One region of the Pseudoalteromonas sp. ATL1 genome, then DNA from elsewhere that is predicted to be linked to it. Evidence: predicted binding sites of a transcription regulator. Region 1 holds the regulator's gene; the other holds the start of a gene.
What was found. Region 1 encodes LexA, which represses DNA repair genes until DNA is damaged. Its sites were predicted from a motif close to TACTGTATNNNNATACAGTA; they were not measured.
Positions count from the first base shown of each region.

Region 2: the regulator LexA is predicted to act here: its motif matches at 1,883-1,902, upstream of AC5FX4_RS14985 (YebG family protein).

Region 1 is NZ_JBZYXL010000001.1:275,030-282,594, forward strand. Features, by position in the region: gene ctaD (cytochrome c oxidase subunit I) at 1-245, opposite strand, end outside; gene coxB (cytochrome c oxidase subunit II) at 242-1,390, opposite strand; gene lexA (transcriptional repressor LexA) at 1,676-2,293, opposite strand; gene AC5FX4_RS01210 (LexA family transcriptional regulator) at 2,650-3,255, opposite strand; gene AC5FX4_RS01215 (hypothetical protein) at 3,428-3,649, shown strand; gene AC5FX4_RS01220 (Mu transposase C-terminal domain-containing protein) at 3,652-5,745, shown strand; gene AC5FX4_RS01225 (AAA family ATPase) at 5,755-6,462, shown strand; partial or broken gene AC5FX4_RS01230 (HU family DNA-binding protein) at 6,462-6,716, shown strand; gene AC5FX4_RS01240 (DUF3164 family protein) at 6,829-7,440, shown strand; gene AC5FX4_RS01245 (HU family DNA-binding protein) at 7,466-7,565, shown strand, end outside.
Region 2 is NZ_JBZYXL010000001.1:3,412,969-3,420,533, forward strand. Features, by position in the region: gene fadR (fatty acid metabolism transcriptional regulator FadR) at 1-342, opposite strand, end outside; gene dsbB (disulfide bond formation protein DsbB) at 524-1,039, shown strand; gene AC5FX4_RS14975 (DUF6170 family protein) at 1,036-1,353, shown strand; gene AC5FX4_RS14980 (ComEA family DNA-binding protein) at 1,370-1,678, opposite strand; gene AC5FX4_RS14985 (YebG family protein) at 1,919-2,221, shown strand; gene AC5FX4_RS14990 (amino acid aminotransferase) at 2,310-3,500, opposite strand; gene AC5FX4_RS14995 (GAF domain-containing protein) at 3,626-4,291, opposite strand; gene AC5FX4_RS15000 (SpoIIE family protein phosphatase) at 4,360-6,006, opposite strand; gene AC5FX4_RS15005 (STAS domain-containing protein) at 6,036-6,341, opposite strand; gene AC5FX4_RS15010 (SUI1 family translation initiation factor) at 6,539-6,868, shown strand; gene AC5FX4_RS15015 (NAD-dependent epimerase/dehydratase family protein) at 6,983-7,565, opposite strand, start outside.

The sequences.
Region 1 (7,565 bases):
ACCATGATTAATCCATGCACTGTCGTCATTTGGTTGAAGAAGTGCGGATCGACTAACTGTAATCCTGGTTGAAAAAGCTCCGCACGTATGACCATTGCCATCGCGCCGCCAATTAGAAACATTGTTAAAGAAAATATTAAATATAGAGACCCTATATCTTTGTGATTCGTTGTGTACAGCCAGCGTTTGAGGCCTTTGTGTGCGTGCCCATGATGTTCATGCTGTGTTTGCGCTACGGTGCTCATTGGCTAGCCTCCTTATTCGCATTGATTCGTTCTTGAACTTGGCTTGGTTGAATGACTTGGTCCAAATCATTTCCCCAGCTATTTCGCTTAAAAGTGACTACACCGGCGATTTCCTTAATAGACAACTGTTTTACAAACGCCTGCATTGCAGTACCTGGCTTGCCATGCAAAACGATGTCTATATGATCTTTAACGTCTCCTAAAACGATGGGACTTCCTTTAAGCGCAGGGAAAACGCCAGGTAAACCGGTACCAGCAGGTTGATGACATGCTGCACAATAAGCCATGTATACTTTCTCACCGAGCATCATTAGCTCATCCTTACTCAAAGTTTGATCGAGCAGTGCTACACTAGCCGCTTGTGCCTCAAGCTTTTCTTTTTTAGCGTTATCAAGCCATGTTTCAAATGCTTCGGGGGAGCGCGCATCTACGACTACAGGCATAAAACCATGATCTTTACCGCATAATTCCGCGCATTGCCCTCTATATGTGCCTTCTTCATTGACACGAGTCCAAGCCTCATTGATAAAGCCTGGATTTGCATCCTTCTTCACCGCAAAATCAGGGACCCACCAAGAATGGATAACGTCGTCTGAAGTCATTAAAAAGCGCACTTTTTTATCCGTAGGGATCACCAAAGGTTTATCTACTTCCAGTAAGTAATGCTCACCTTTGGCTTCTGAATCATCAATCTGTGCTTTAGGGGTAGAAAGTACCGAATAAAAATCAACACCATGTCCCATGTATTCGTAGTGCCACTTCCATTGTGAGCCTGTTATTTTTATGGTGAGGTCAGCTTTGCTCGTGTCTTCCATTGCGATTAGTACTTTGGTCGCTGGAATTGCCATCCCAATCAAGATAAGAAAGGGTATAGCTGTCCATAAGATCTCGACTTTGGTGCTCTCGTGAAATTGCGCGGGCTCAACCCCCTTAGACTTTCTATGATGGATCATGGCCCAAAACATCGCTGCGAACACAACCACGCCTATGACACAACATATCAAGAAAATAGTCATGTGCAGGTCATATACATTCTGACTAATATTAGTTACGCCAGGTCGCATATTGTAAGCACTATTACCTAATGCAGAGAAAGAAACAGCAAGAGGTGATGTTAGTGCTGCCGCCGGTAGGGTTTTAAACATTTGACGCCTCCTTCATTATCCATTTGCCTTGTGTGCCAAATGACGATAACCATTTTTATTATTTGGATGACTGTCTAGACTTATTGAATAACATTAATCTAACAACACGACTCTTTAACGATTAGACAATAAATAAACAATTCGCAAGTTTTGCTCGTTTTAAAAAGGAAGTTTATGGAAGTGATTGAATCTATAGAAACTAAAAGTACATAGGATAAAAAAATGGCTATATAACTAGCGTTATATAGCCACTCGAAACATATAATTATTAGGGTTTAGTCTTATTTACATCCAATTGCCATTTCTAATGACACCAACAGCTAACCCTTCAATTGTGAGCGATTGGTGTTCTAAATCTACAACGATGGGTGAGAAATCTTCATTCTCTGCATGGAGATACACTTTTTTCCCTGCCTTTTCAAGGCGTTTCACAGTCACTTCGTCTTCGACTCGCGCTACGACAACCTGACCGTTTTCTGCAACTTGTGTACTGTGAACAGCCAACAGATCGCCATCTAAAATTCCAATATCCTTCATGCTCATACCATCTACGCGTAGGAGGTAATCGGCCGCTGGCTTAAATAAATTAGCATCTATTTGACAGTGACTTTCCACATGCTGCTGAGCAAGAATAGGTTCACCTGCAGCAACACGTCCTATTAAAGGCAATCCAGGATCTTCTTTCTCTAGTTCCTCAACAAGCCTAATGCCGCGACTCGCCCCTGGCACCATTTCAATCACACCTTTCTTGGCCAGCGCCTTTAGATGCTCCTCGGCCGCATTCGCACTTTTAAAACCAAGGGCGTCAGCGATTTCAGCTCTCGTTGGTGGCATTCCAGTATCTTTTATGAATACTCTAATTAGTTCAAATACTTGTTCTTGTCGTTTTGTCAAAGGCCGCATATAACTGGTTTTCCATACAGTACATTTAACTGTGAGTATATACAGTTATATAAAAATCGCAAACTTTAATAGCTTGTAATCCCATCAGCACGTGGAGTAGATCTTTATAAATCTAGAGTAGCGGATGAAATGAAAATCCTAAGAATTTTTCGGTTTTTAAATCTTAAAATTTGTAACTAATTGAAAAATAATGATATCAGAATTTTATGATGTATTTGTTATTCAAAATTGGCACAAAATTTGTGTAATGTGCCATTTAATAGAAGTTTAGAGTGATTGAGCGGTATTTATGTACAGCGTGATCCTTAATTCGGATCTGATCATGTGTTGAATACGGATCTAATACGGATCTACTTTTAGTTGATTTTTCCTAGTTTCCGTACAGCTCTTCCGAGTAATTCAAACTTATCATCATAGCTAATTTCAAATTGTTCATAGGCACTATTCTCGTTACTCGCCTTAATGCTTTTCGGTAAAAACTGTAATCTACAAACTGAAATACGACTGTTAATCTTCATAACGTAAATACCATCACCTGCGTTCTCTGTATTAGTCGTTAAAAGTAGAGTATCACCATTTGAGATTAACGGCTCCATTGAGTCGCTTTGTACTACGTAATATGCGGAGTTCTGAGCGTCCATTTTGAGAACTGATTTAAGAAATTCATTACTAACTGCGACAGACTCATTCGAGTCAACTGCTTTCAAGCTGACATTGCTATCGTCACTCTTTTTATTTTTAACTTGCTCGCCTTGGCCATCTAAAATCCAAGTCAAGGATACGTTTCTATCTTTAGCTAGTTTGTATAGCTGAGTATACGGAACCGAATTCCTATCCATCCAACCGTTGAGCGTTTGTGGATATGTATCCAGCGCCTTAGCAACTTCAGTGTTTTTTGTAACACCTAAGAGTTCCTTTAGCCTCGGTATAATGTCGTTTTTCAGATTCAATTCAGTGCTCATAACTCGTATCCTTTTTACTCGTTATTAGATTCTAATATAAAAGATACATATAAAAAATAAATATTTCTAGTACAAAAATTAAATATATTTAGTATTTATAGTTGACATCCATATGCAAACCTAATACAAATATAAACATATTAGGTATTTCGTTGCATTAAGGATAAACAAAATGATTATTTTGGAAATTTGTCCACCTTCTAAGAAGTTGTACAACACTGTAAGAGCTGCATACGCCTTCAAAGGCGATTCACTAAACAAAGCATGTGAGAAAATTGGTGTAGCACCTCAGAACGCTAGACAGGCGCTTCATGGCGCTTGGGCTGGAGAAAAAGCAAAGCAATGTGTTGACCAAATTCTTGAAGACTGTGGATTGAATAGTCAGGGAGTTTAGTTATGCAGCAAGTGAGTTCAAAAAACTGGATTAACTCTACAGACCTAGCTCAGCTAATGAGTGTCGGCGAGCGCCGAGCAAGAACGATTCTTTCTGCTGGCGAAATATCCAAACAAGTCATTAAAACTAAAGAAATTACTGGTGTTCGAGGTCATGGTGGTAAAGGTTTGCTCGTTGATGTAAACAGCCTACCGCCTGAACTTCGCGAAAAGTACTATTTATCTCAGGTTGGCAGTGCATCTACGGAGTTATCTCCCCTGGTTGCTGATGCTGTCGAACATGGAGACGTAGCTACACATAATACCGAGTCGCGTATGCGTACTGCTTTGTGGCGATTTGAGCTTATTCGTCAGGCTCTAGACTTTGATCGTCATAGCTCTGAACGTGGCGCAGAGGTTCAACGAGTTGCGGGTAAAACCTACATAATGCCAAACGGCAAATCTAAAAAAGTTACTTTAGATATGCTTTATCGTTGGATCAGCACTTATGAAAATGGTTCGGGAAATGTGCGCGACCTAATGCCCAAAGTTCGTGAAGATACGGGTCGAAAAAAGAATTTCATACGTGATGTAGATAACTTAGTTAAACAAGGTTTTTTATCTAAACGCACACATGAGCAAATTGAACAAACGATAGAACGTTACGTAAAGTCGCTATGGGCTAATAATGCCAAAGGTTGGCGTACAATCACGGAGTACGCAACAGGCCGATTACACGACCTTTTAATAGAAGCTGGTGTAACACAAGAGCAAATTAAAAACACAAAAAGCGAATGTGCTGTCACCCGCGCTTATGTTGAACGATTTAGATGTGAATATAAATTAGTAGCGATACATGATAGCGATGCAAAACTATTTTTTGACCGCTATATCCCACGTATCACACGCCATACTGACGGCCTGCGTCCCATGGATCTAATTGTGGGTGACGTTCACCCAATCGACATTAAATGTCGCCGACCTGATGGCTCTGTTGTATACCCTCGCGCCATTGCATGGCACGACGTAGGCACTGGCCGCATGTGGTTTACACTGATCATGCTCGAAAAAGGCGAAGGTGTGCGCCGTGAACACGTTGCCATGTCATTCGCTTCTATGTCGCAGGAATGGGGCTTACCTGTCCGTTTATATCTCGATAATGGTAACGAATATAAATGGGCTGAAATGATGCAGGGCTTCCTTGAGATTGCAGAGCTTAGCAGCAAAATGAGCGTCACACTTATGGATGCTGAGCGCGAATTAGGCCGAATCCTACGCAGTCGTCCTTACAATGCGCCAGCTAAAGCCATTGAGGGGCTATTTTCGGTCATCGAACAGTATTTCGGTAGCATTACCGGTTATGTAGGCGGTAATCGTCAGGACCAGAAAAAGCAAAATGTGGGCAAAGAGCCTGTCGCATTCCCTGGCACAATGGACGACTTTCACGCCCAGTGTGACATTGCATTAGAGCGCTACCATAAACGTGCCCAAAGCGCCTTGGGCGAGCGTTCACCCAACCAAAAATATGCAGATTTTGTCAGTCGAGGATGGGGCAAAGTTGCTGTCACTCAAGAGACTTTGCTGTTTGCATTCGCTGAAACATACGAACCAAAAGCAGACCGAGGCGTAATTTCAATCAACGGGCATCATTATTATCACGACGACTTGTTGCCTTATTCAGGTCGCAAAGTTACTGCACGCTGGGCCCGTCACGACCCTTCAAAAGTGTTGGTTTATGCCGATGGCCGCAACCTGACATGCATAGCGCCATATGAGCCAGAATATGGTGTTCTTGAGAGTAAGGGCGCGAGAGAGCAAGCCCGTCGTACTCAGACATTAAAACGGATCATTACTGCACGTCGTAAGCACTGTGACCGATTAGACCTTGTTGAAGAAATGGCTGATTGGAACAAGCGCCTACCAGACGCGCCTGAAGCGCCAACGATTCAAACTGTGACCGTTGCACCTGATAGCCAATTGGGCCAAGCGCTAGAAGCAATGAAACAAGAGAATCAAACGGTTAAAAAACCTAAAAAAGTTTACGACCAGTTCCTTACGGACCCGAACAATGTGCTACTCGATGATATTGAGTGGGACGATGACGATTTACCAAACTAAGGATTAGCCATGACGATTGAAACCAATGACATAAAACGTGCTGTACAACTCGTCAATACCACAGCCAACGCAACTGAACGGGTTGGGCGAATTATCGGCGACCCTGGCACGGGCAAGTCAACCATAACTAAGTACTTAGAGCGTGAAATGGGGGCTATACGTGTTGCACCATGGAAAGACATTGGTGCAAAAGCGCTACTTGAGCTGGTAAGCCAAGGTGTCGGCATATACACAGGTTCAGCATCAAAAGACCGTTTGATGATCCGCTTAAAAGAGTTTTTAGACGGCCAGCAAGTGATCGTGGTTATAGACGAATGTAACCATCTGAATTGGAAACATTTGGAGTTGTTGCGTTATTTGCCTGACGAATGCGGTGTAACACTAATCCTTTCTGGAACACGAATATTCGAAGAGCAGTTTACCTGCGGCAAAAGCAAAATTTACCTAGAGCAGCTTATGGGCCGAATTGGTAGTAAGCAACTCAAAGTGAAACCAATGACCATGAAAGAAGTTGCCGGGTATGTACTGAAGCCCCGCCTGCAACAAGAAGTAACCAAAGAGCTTGCAAAGCGCTTTTTTGCATTTTCAAAAGGCGGAAACTGGCGAATCGCAAACGCCTTAATGGTCCAGTGTGAACGCATTTTAAATGATGGACAGTTTACAGAGTTAACTGAAGAAATTATTAGTACCGCAGCGTCAACTATGGGGGACATCTAATGAACTACTTACAACTAGTGAACAGCATTTCAGAAAAATCAGCGCTTGATGAAATACAAGTAAAAGCGGCTCTTGAGGCACTAGCTTCTACTTTCGCAGAGTGCTACGCCAAAAGCGAGCCCATTGTGTGGCCACAAATGGGCACATTTCACGCCAGACATGTACCAGAGCGTTATGGCCCAGTTGGTAGGAGCCTGAATACACATCGAGTTGCAGGATATAGCTCTTATCATTTTTCAGCAGGTGAAACCCTCAAAACAACAGTGCGGCGCATCAAAGAAGCACAAAGCGAAACCTCTGAGTAAGCCAGAGGTCTGCCGGGTGTGGTTGCCCGGTACTGATGAGCAGCCAATACAGGAGAACAGCGTGAATACAATACCTGATGGCTACATGAAGGATGCTAAGGGCAACCTCGTAGCCAAACAAAACATAAAACCCATAGATTTGATAAGACACGACCTTGTTTATCAATTAACCCATAAAGCCATTGAGCAACAACAACTTTTACGAGAGTTCAAGGTGCAGATGTTTACCGAAGTTGAGAGTTTTGTCGAGCTGTCTGCAAGTGAGTATAACGAGCAACTAGGTGGTAAAAAAGGGAACATTACGTTAGTTAATTTTGATGGTACTAAGAAAGTTGTTGTTCAAGTAGCTGAGCGTAGGCACTTTGACGAGCGATTACAGGTAGCAAAAGAGCTGATCGACAAATGCATACGCGATTGGTCTGATGGTGCAAATGATCGTGTAAGAACACTGGTAGAGCACGCTTTTCAAGTGGACAGACAAGGTAAAGTTTCACTTGGCAGGATCTTGGACTTACGCAAGTTAGAAATGAATGATGAGCGCTGGGACCAAGCAATGAAAGCTGTTGCAGACAGCATACAAATAACTGATAGCAAGGAATACATTCGATTTTACCAGCGCCCCACAAGCGCAGATAGCTGGCAACCTATTTCACTAGATATTGCAGCGATTTAACTTAAAACACACAACAGGAAAAATCATGAACAAAGCACAACTCATTCAACAAATATCAGAAAACGCAGGCATTAAACAAAAAGATGCTGAAGCGTCACTAAACGCGCTTATTAGTGCAGTCACTA
Region 2 (7,565 bases), 3.1 Mb from region 1:
AGTATAAATAGCACTGATGTTGGTACGAGCCGATAGCAGTTGGTCTGTCAACTCAGGCATTTTGTCTTCGTCCAAACGTGCTAACGTTTCTAGAATGTTTAGCCCTGAGGTTTCCCAAAAATTGTTTACGCGAGTAGGCTTGCCGTGCTGGATAGTTAACCAACCATCTCGAGCCAAACGCTGTAAAACTTCACGTAGCGTGGTGCGCGTAACGCCAATCAACTCCGATAGCTCTCGCTCAGCAGGTAAAATAGAACCCGGCGGAAATTCCCCATTCCAAATAGATTCAACAATATACTCCTCAGCAAATCCTGCTGGGCTTTTGGCTTTGAAAATTCTCATTTAGCACCACTTTTGTGAAATACGTGACCGTACCATTGTAATCCACTGATTGTACCAGATGATTTTCAACTAACAAGCAAAGAAGCTTATCGAGTATATACTGATGTCAGCCGAGATTAGTTGCAGGCATATCTAGTTTTGCCACATAATAGCGACCAAAAGATAATCCTTGGGAGCGGATATGAATTGGCTAGGTACTCTGCCTTTATCTAAAAAAGCTTGGGCGCTTTTGGCACTTAGTGCTGCGATTTTTGAAATTACAGCTTTGTTTTTCCAATATGCCATGGGCCTTGAACCGTGCATTATGTGTATTTACCAACGCACGGCCATGTTAGGGCTATTTGCTGCCGGTGTTATCGGCTTTATCAACCCGCAAAACTTGCTACTTAGATGGTTAGGTTATGCGACATGGGGGGTTAGCAGCATTTGGGGCTGGTTAATTGCACGTGAGCATATCGATATGCAAACAACGACAGATCCTTTTGCTTTTACCTGTGACATTGTGCCCAATTTCCCTTCATTTATGCCACTACACGAGTGGATCCCTGCATTTTTTGCAGCCACGGGGGATTGCGGTAATATCGATTGGTCGTTTATGTCATTGAGTATGCCAGGTTGGATGGAGATCATCTTCGCATTTTATAGTGTGAGCTTTATTGCCATCGTAGGCTGTGCCTTACTGGTAAAAAACAAATGATTTTACGACTCAGTCAGCTCAAAGCACTTGACGGCTATAAGCTAAGAGACAAACAACGTATATTGTCAAATGCTCTTGAAATGCTGCCAGTCACTCAAAAAATTATGCTGCGTATTGCAAAACTATCTGTACTGATACCTTTTTTTATTGCACTGGCATATGTTGAAGGTTGGATACTACTGCCTATCTTACTGTTGGCAGGCTTAAGCTACCCTTTGCTTACTAGTCCGATTGAAATTTTCTTTTCTAAATCAACCATTGAACAAGCTGAAAAACAGTTTAATTCTAAAGAACATATAAATGGGCCCGAATAAGGGCCCGTCCTTGCTTTTAAAAGCGGATCCTCCCTTCTAATTTAGCAACCATCCTTGGGCCTATTCCCTTCACTTGTTGTAGAGATTCAATGCTGTCAAAGCGACCATTTATCTCACGATAATCAATAATGGCTTGTGCTTTTTTCTGACCAATACCTGGTAAGCTGGTTAACTCGTCTATTGATGCATTATTTATATCCACGAGTTCAACCGAAGGTGGTGCTACAACCTCTTCAGTATCGATGAGTGGAGTTTGGGCAAGTACGGTTGGATAGTGTCCAAACGCTAGAACGAGCGTCACAATAAGAATAATTGATTGAATCATAGTAGTTCCTTACTAGTTAATGTCCATATATGCCTTCAATAACAACTTTATGAAAGCCCTTTAAATAAAGGTAAGTAGTACATTTTTGTCAAGTTCACACACCATTACGCATCATGTAATTTATTAATAATATGACTATGCTAAATATTGATGTACGCACTCAACAAGTGCGAATAAAACCTTGCATAAATTGATGTAAACATTTACTGTATAAAAAAACAGTGTTTAGCAGGAGTGATCATGGCTGTTGTTGTTAAGTATGTGGTAGAAAGAAATGGAGTCGAGCGCATGACCTTTACCAGTAAAAAAGAGGCTGATGCATACGACAAAATGTTAGATGTTGCAGAATCTTTAGAACAAATGCTTACCAAAGTAGACGTACCGTTGAGTGAACAGCAGGTTGAGTCTTTAGCACTTGAGATTGCTAAGCAAAAAGATCAGTTTCTTGCTGTATTAAAAGGCGGAAAACCTGAACCAGTGAAAAAAACCAAAGCGGCAAATAAACCGCAAGCGGAAAATGTCACGCCACTTAAAGAAGCTTAACCTTGTTTAATACCAAAGCTAAGTCATCAAGATAAAATCAAGACATAAAAAAACCCGCCTAAGCGGGTTTCTTTATGTGACTGAAGTCTTATTTTAAAACGTCAGCCACGGCATTTGAGAAGTAATCGATGTTTGCTTTACTGATACCCGCTACGTTTACACGGCTCGAGCCTACGATATAAATCGCATACTCTTTTTGTAAACGCTCGATTTGCTCTTTATTAATGCCTAGGAATGAGAACATACCATTTTGGCGATCGATGAAAGAGAAATCTTGCGCAACACCTTTTGCTGCTAAGCTTTCTTTGATCAAAGTACGTAAACTATTGATTCGGCTACGCATTTCGTCAAGCTCTTCGTACCACATTTGCGTTAATTCATTGCTGCTCAAAATTGTATTCACAATGTCTGCACCATGCGCTGGCGGCATTGAGTAAATACTGCGCACTACGCTTAGCAATACCGAGTTTGAAACATCTGCAGTTGCCGCATCTTTAGCAATCAATGAGCACGCACCAATGCGTTCACGGTAAAGACCAAAGTTTTTAGAGCATGAAGAACAGATGATCATTTCTTCTACCGCATCAGCAACCATACGAAGACCTTTTGCATCTTCGTCGAGGCTGGTTCCAAAACCTTGGTAAGCAATATCAATTAATGGTGTAAAACCGACTTCTTTCGCAAGTTCTGCAACCACTTTCCATTGCTGTTCGTTTAAGTCCATACCACTTGGGTTATGACAACATGCATGAAGCAATACAACATCGCCTTTTGGTACTTGCTTCAACGTGTTGATCATTTCATCAAACAGTAGCCCTTTATTCTCATAATCGTAGTAAGGATACTCTTTAACATTTAAGCCTGCAGCTTCAAACAAACTAATGTGGTTTGCCCAAGTTGGCGTTGTTACCCAAACGGTTGCATTTGCATTACAACGCTTAATAAACTCAGCCGCAACACGCAGTGCACCTGTACCACCAGGCGTTTGTGCCGTGCGCACACGGTTTGCTAGCAATGCATTGTGCTCACCTAGTAATAAAGATTCCATTTGATGACAAAAATCCAAATTACCAGCTAGACCAATGTAAGACTTGGTCTTTTCATTTTCTAAACGGAAAGCTTCAGCTTTTTTTACGGCACGTAAAACTGGTGTATCACCCTGCTCATCTTTATATACACCAACGCCTAAATCTATTTTATTCGGATTAGTATCTTGTTTATAAGCTGCCATCAAGCCAAGAATTGGATCTGTCGGTAATGGTTTTAGTTCACTGAACATGGTTTATCTCTTTTTATATTAGGTCAGCACCGCATCAGACACAGCACTAGATGTCTATTGATGCCGAGCAATGGGGGTTTAAACTGAACTCATCTTAACATAATTATGTGCTAAAACGAGCTATATCACTCAGGTAGATACTGAGGAATTTTAATACATACAGCGATTAGTAAAGCTAATACATCAGGTGTAAAAAATTCTTTGCTAAACGCTTCAGCGTCAATGATTCCGATGCAGTTGTTCGCGCTGTCAAACAATGGTAGGCAAGTTTCAGCTTGCACTTTAGGATCGCAAGTATAATACTCTCCTCCAGCTTCAACATAAGCCTGAACATCATTAATCACGCGGGCATGATGGCTCATGACCACTTGTACATTATTGCTGGTTGCCGCAAACTGTTCATTGACGGGAAAAAGCGGTCTGCTCGGTGCGCCGACATACGCAAGCTTGAGTAATTGAGGGCCTTCAGGCGTCACTCTTGTTTGATAAATGCCAAACCAATCAACTAGAGTACGACGACTAACAAAGTCAACGATAGCTTGTAGTTTAGTTAAACATACTTGTGTATTTTCACTTTTATCTAATATAGATGAAAGTTCAAATGGTTCATCTTGAAGGTGCCCAAATAAGCTACACGCCCCACCTTCACCCAACTCAGGGATACGATAAGACCAAACAGCCTGTACACTGTTGCTCTCATCATTTAAAAATAAATCTAACTCTGCTAATGCCGTGTCTATCAATCGAGGGTCGATTGATAACTGTGCGAGATCAAGATAAGAAGAAACCATCTAGCCATCCAAACTTCCAAAATTAAAAATAGAGACTAACATGGCGCGTGATTGTTGCAAATAAAAAATCAACGAAGCGCATAGATTATTTTTACTTCGTTACCTTTGTCGTTAAATTGAATGTCTTTTGCGATCTCACTGAGCAACCTAAGGCCCCTACCGTGCTCCAACTGCAAGTTATCTTCTTGCTTAGATTTAGGTCTGAAGCCTTCACCAGAGTCTCGTATCGTAAAAATCAATAAACTTTCTAGTGGAGCGTATTGCACATGTATCACGATCAAAGCTTGCTCTAAAGTACTCAATACATCTTCGCGCAGTTGATAAAACTCTAAAAAGCCATCTTCTTTATTCTTGATATCGGAATCAAGGCCGAGCACCCCATGGTCAACTGCATTATTATAAGCCTCAGACAAAAGTAAGAAAATATTAGAGCGATGCTCACTAATCCCTTTCACTTGGCTAAGTACATCTACTAATTCCAAGATAGGATCCGTACTCACAATATTCGTCTCATCAACTTTTACGTTCAATTCAAACGGAACATGAGAGTATTCTATAGGCTGTGTAGATTTAACTTTACTTGGCAAACAATTTAATATGGCAACGCTCAAATCATCTTGCTGAGCACTATGTTCTGAAAACTTTTGGGTATGACTAACAACTAACTCGGTAGAAATGGTGGGTACCGAAGATAACAAGGCTTTTAGCCTGTCTTCACCAAACATATCTCCTTGCTTGTTTTCAGTTTCAATAATACCGTCAGTCGCCATAAAAAGTCTGCGACTTGCATCTACTTCTAAGTGTAACGTTGTTCGCTCAAACTCATCCTGCTCCAAGATCCCTAAAGCCATATGTTGCGACTCCAACGTCTCAACAATATTGCCTTCTTGGTCTAATAAATATAGATCCGGTAACCCACCTAACCAAGCCGATAAGCTTTTACCCGACTCACTCAATTCGACAATCGCAGCGGCACAAAACATATTGCTCGGCAATAAAGTACTCAGTACCCCATTAAGCTCATAAGCAATGTCGTTTACAGCCATTCCTTTATTGACCATTGCGTAGAAAATACGAGATGCGGGCAGCGCGCCAACAGCGGCTGCAAGCCCGTGACCTGTAAAGTCGCCGAGCAAACAATAAAAGCCTCCCATCGGACTTTTTGCCATTAAGAACATGTCGCCGTTAAACATTGAAGCTGGAGACAGGTGATAATCGCAATAACGCTGGTATTCAGGCGATTGACTTAACGCGTTACTGAAAATATGCTCCACAATCTCATGTTCGCGCTCAATTTGGTTGTAGTGGTACTCAAGCTGCTTTTTTTGTTGATTTGCTTCTTGGCTAAGCCTTCTAGTTCGTGCATGTGCGCGTATTTTGGCAGAAAGGATCACCTTGTCGAATGGCTTATGAATAAAATCGTCACCACCCACCTCCAAACAGCGTTCAAAGCTATTGTGATCTTCAAGCGTGGTAATAAAAATCACTGGTAAATACACGTCACCGGCTAGTTCTTTAATTTTTGGTGCTGCAGTAAAACCATCCATTACAGGCATGATGACGTCAAGCAGAACAATATCCACTTCGCTGGACTTCAATACTTCCAACGCCTGTGCACCATTGTTTGCAATCGATACGTCATAGTTTTGTTGCTCAAGCATTGTTTTGAGCAAAATGCAGTTCAGGGGTTGGTCGTCTACAACCAGTACTCGCACAGTGTGTCTCTCTAAACGCTGACTATGAATTAATCAATATCGAACTTTTTATCAAAGCGCGAAATCTGGAGAATTTTCTTTAACTGCGGGCGGCAATTACTTATTTGAATCGTATCTATGGTTTCAGACAATGTTTTTTTCATGTTTAACAGCATACCCAACGCCGAACTGTCCATATAGTCAGTTTCACGTAGGTCCACAACCACTTTCTCAGTTCCTGAGCCTATATCAGCATAGGCTTGGCGAAACGATTGCACTAGGTTGAAATCGAACTTACCACGGATCTGTATCGTTAAAACTTTTCCATCTGCAGACGAACTTTTGCTCAAACTCATGTTAAGCTCCTAATATGGTTTGAATTTGTTATGTAGCACTGCTTTAAATATAATCGCTATATATAGATTAGCAAAAATAAAGCGCACAAAAGTTAAAACGCTAAGCTCCCCCCTTCATTCATCTGTGTATCTATACTGCAATATTAAAAATAGATGGTATGATCCGCATATGCTAAATACCCTCTATGAGATTAAACATGTCAGATAGTCGCTTAGTTTATTCAACTGACCTTGGAAGAATTGATACTAAAGAACCTAAAGAAGAAGCCCAAGTCAAAACGTTTAAAGATGGCTTTGTTAGAATCGAAAGACAAACCAAAGGTCGTAAAGGCAAAGGTGTCATGCTTGTCGTTGGTATTGACCCCAAAGAACATGACTTGAAAAAGCTGGCCAAAACCCTAAAAAGCAAAATGGGTCAAGGCGGCGCTTTAAAAGATGGTGTTATCGAGATACAAGGCGATGACCGTGAAAAGCTCAAGCAAATTTTAGAAACGTTGAAATTTAAAGTAAAAATTGCAGGCGGATAGACCACACACTGCAATATAAATAACCTAACTAAGCTGTCAGATATGGTCTACATGCGTACCTATATCTGACCGCAGTTATAAATCAACCATTGAAAAATTGTGCGACTTAATTCGTTATCCGTGTTTTATAACAGGTAGAACTTCTGCTAATTCGTTATCCAGCATATCTAATACGCTTTCAAATCCGTGTTTAGGTATCCAACCTAAGATTTCCTGCGCGGCAGAGGAATCATATACGCGATCCAAACATTTCGGGAGAACCCAGCCTCTTAGCTCAAATTCTTGAGCAATCTTTGGGCACTTTCGTTTAATTACGACATCGGCCGCACTAAACAAGCTTTTTTGATCGGATCGATGAAAAGGTGTGGCTGCCGATATAATAAATCGATTAAAACCATTTAGACGCTTAGTTACAGCGCACAAATGTGCATCAGCAACATCTCTAACATCAACACCACGGGTAAGTCGATATACCGTCATTAAATCACCAGCTTCGGGAAAACATCTAGACATTTGCAACACGGTGACAGGTAAAGAAAACTGCTTTGATATTTCCTGAAGCTTATGTTCAGCTAATATTTTACTTTTGTGATAAACCGATTTTGGCTGTGGCTTTACTTGCTCAGTTACCCAACCTGCCATTCCATTCGGCGTAGAAGCATGGCCATAAAGTGCCGTTGTGCTCGTAAATATAAAG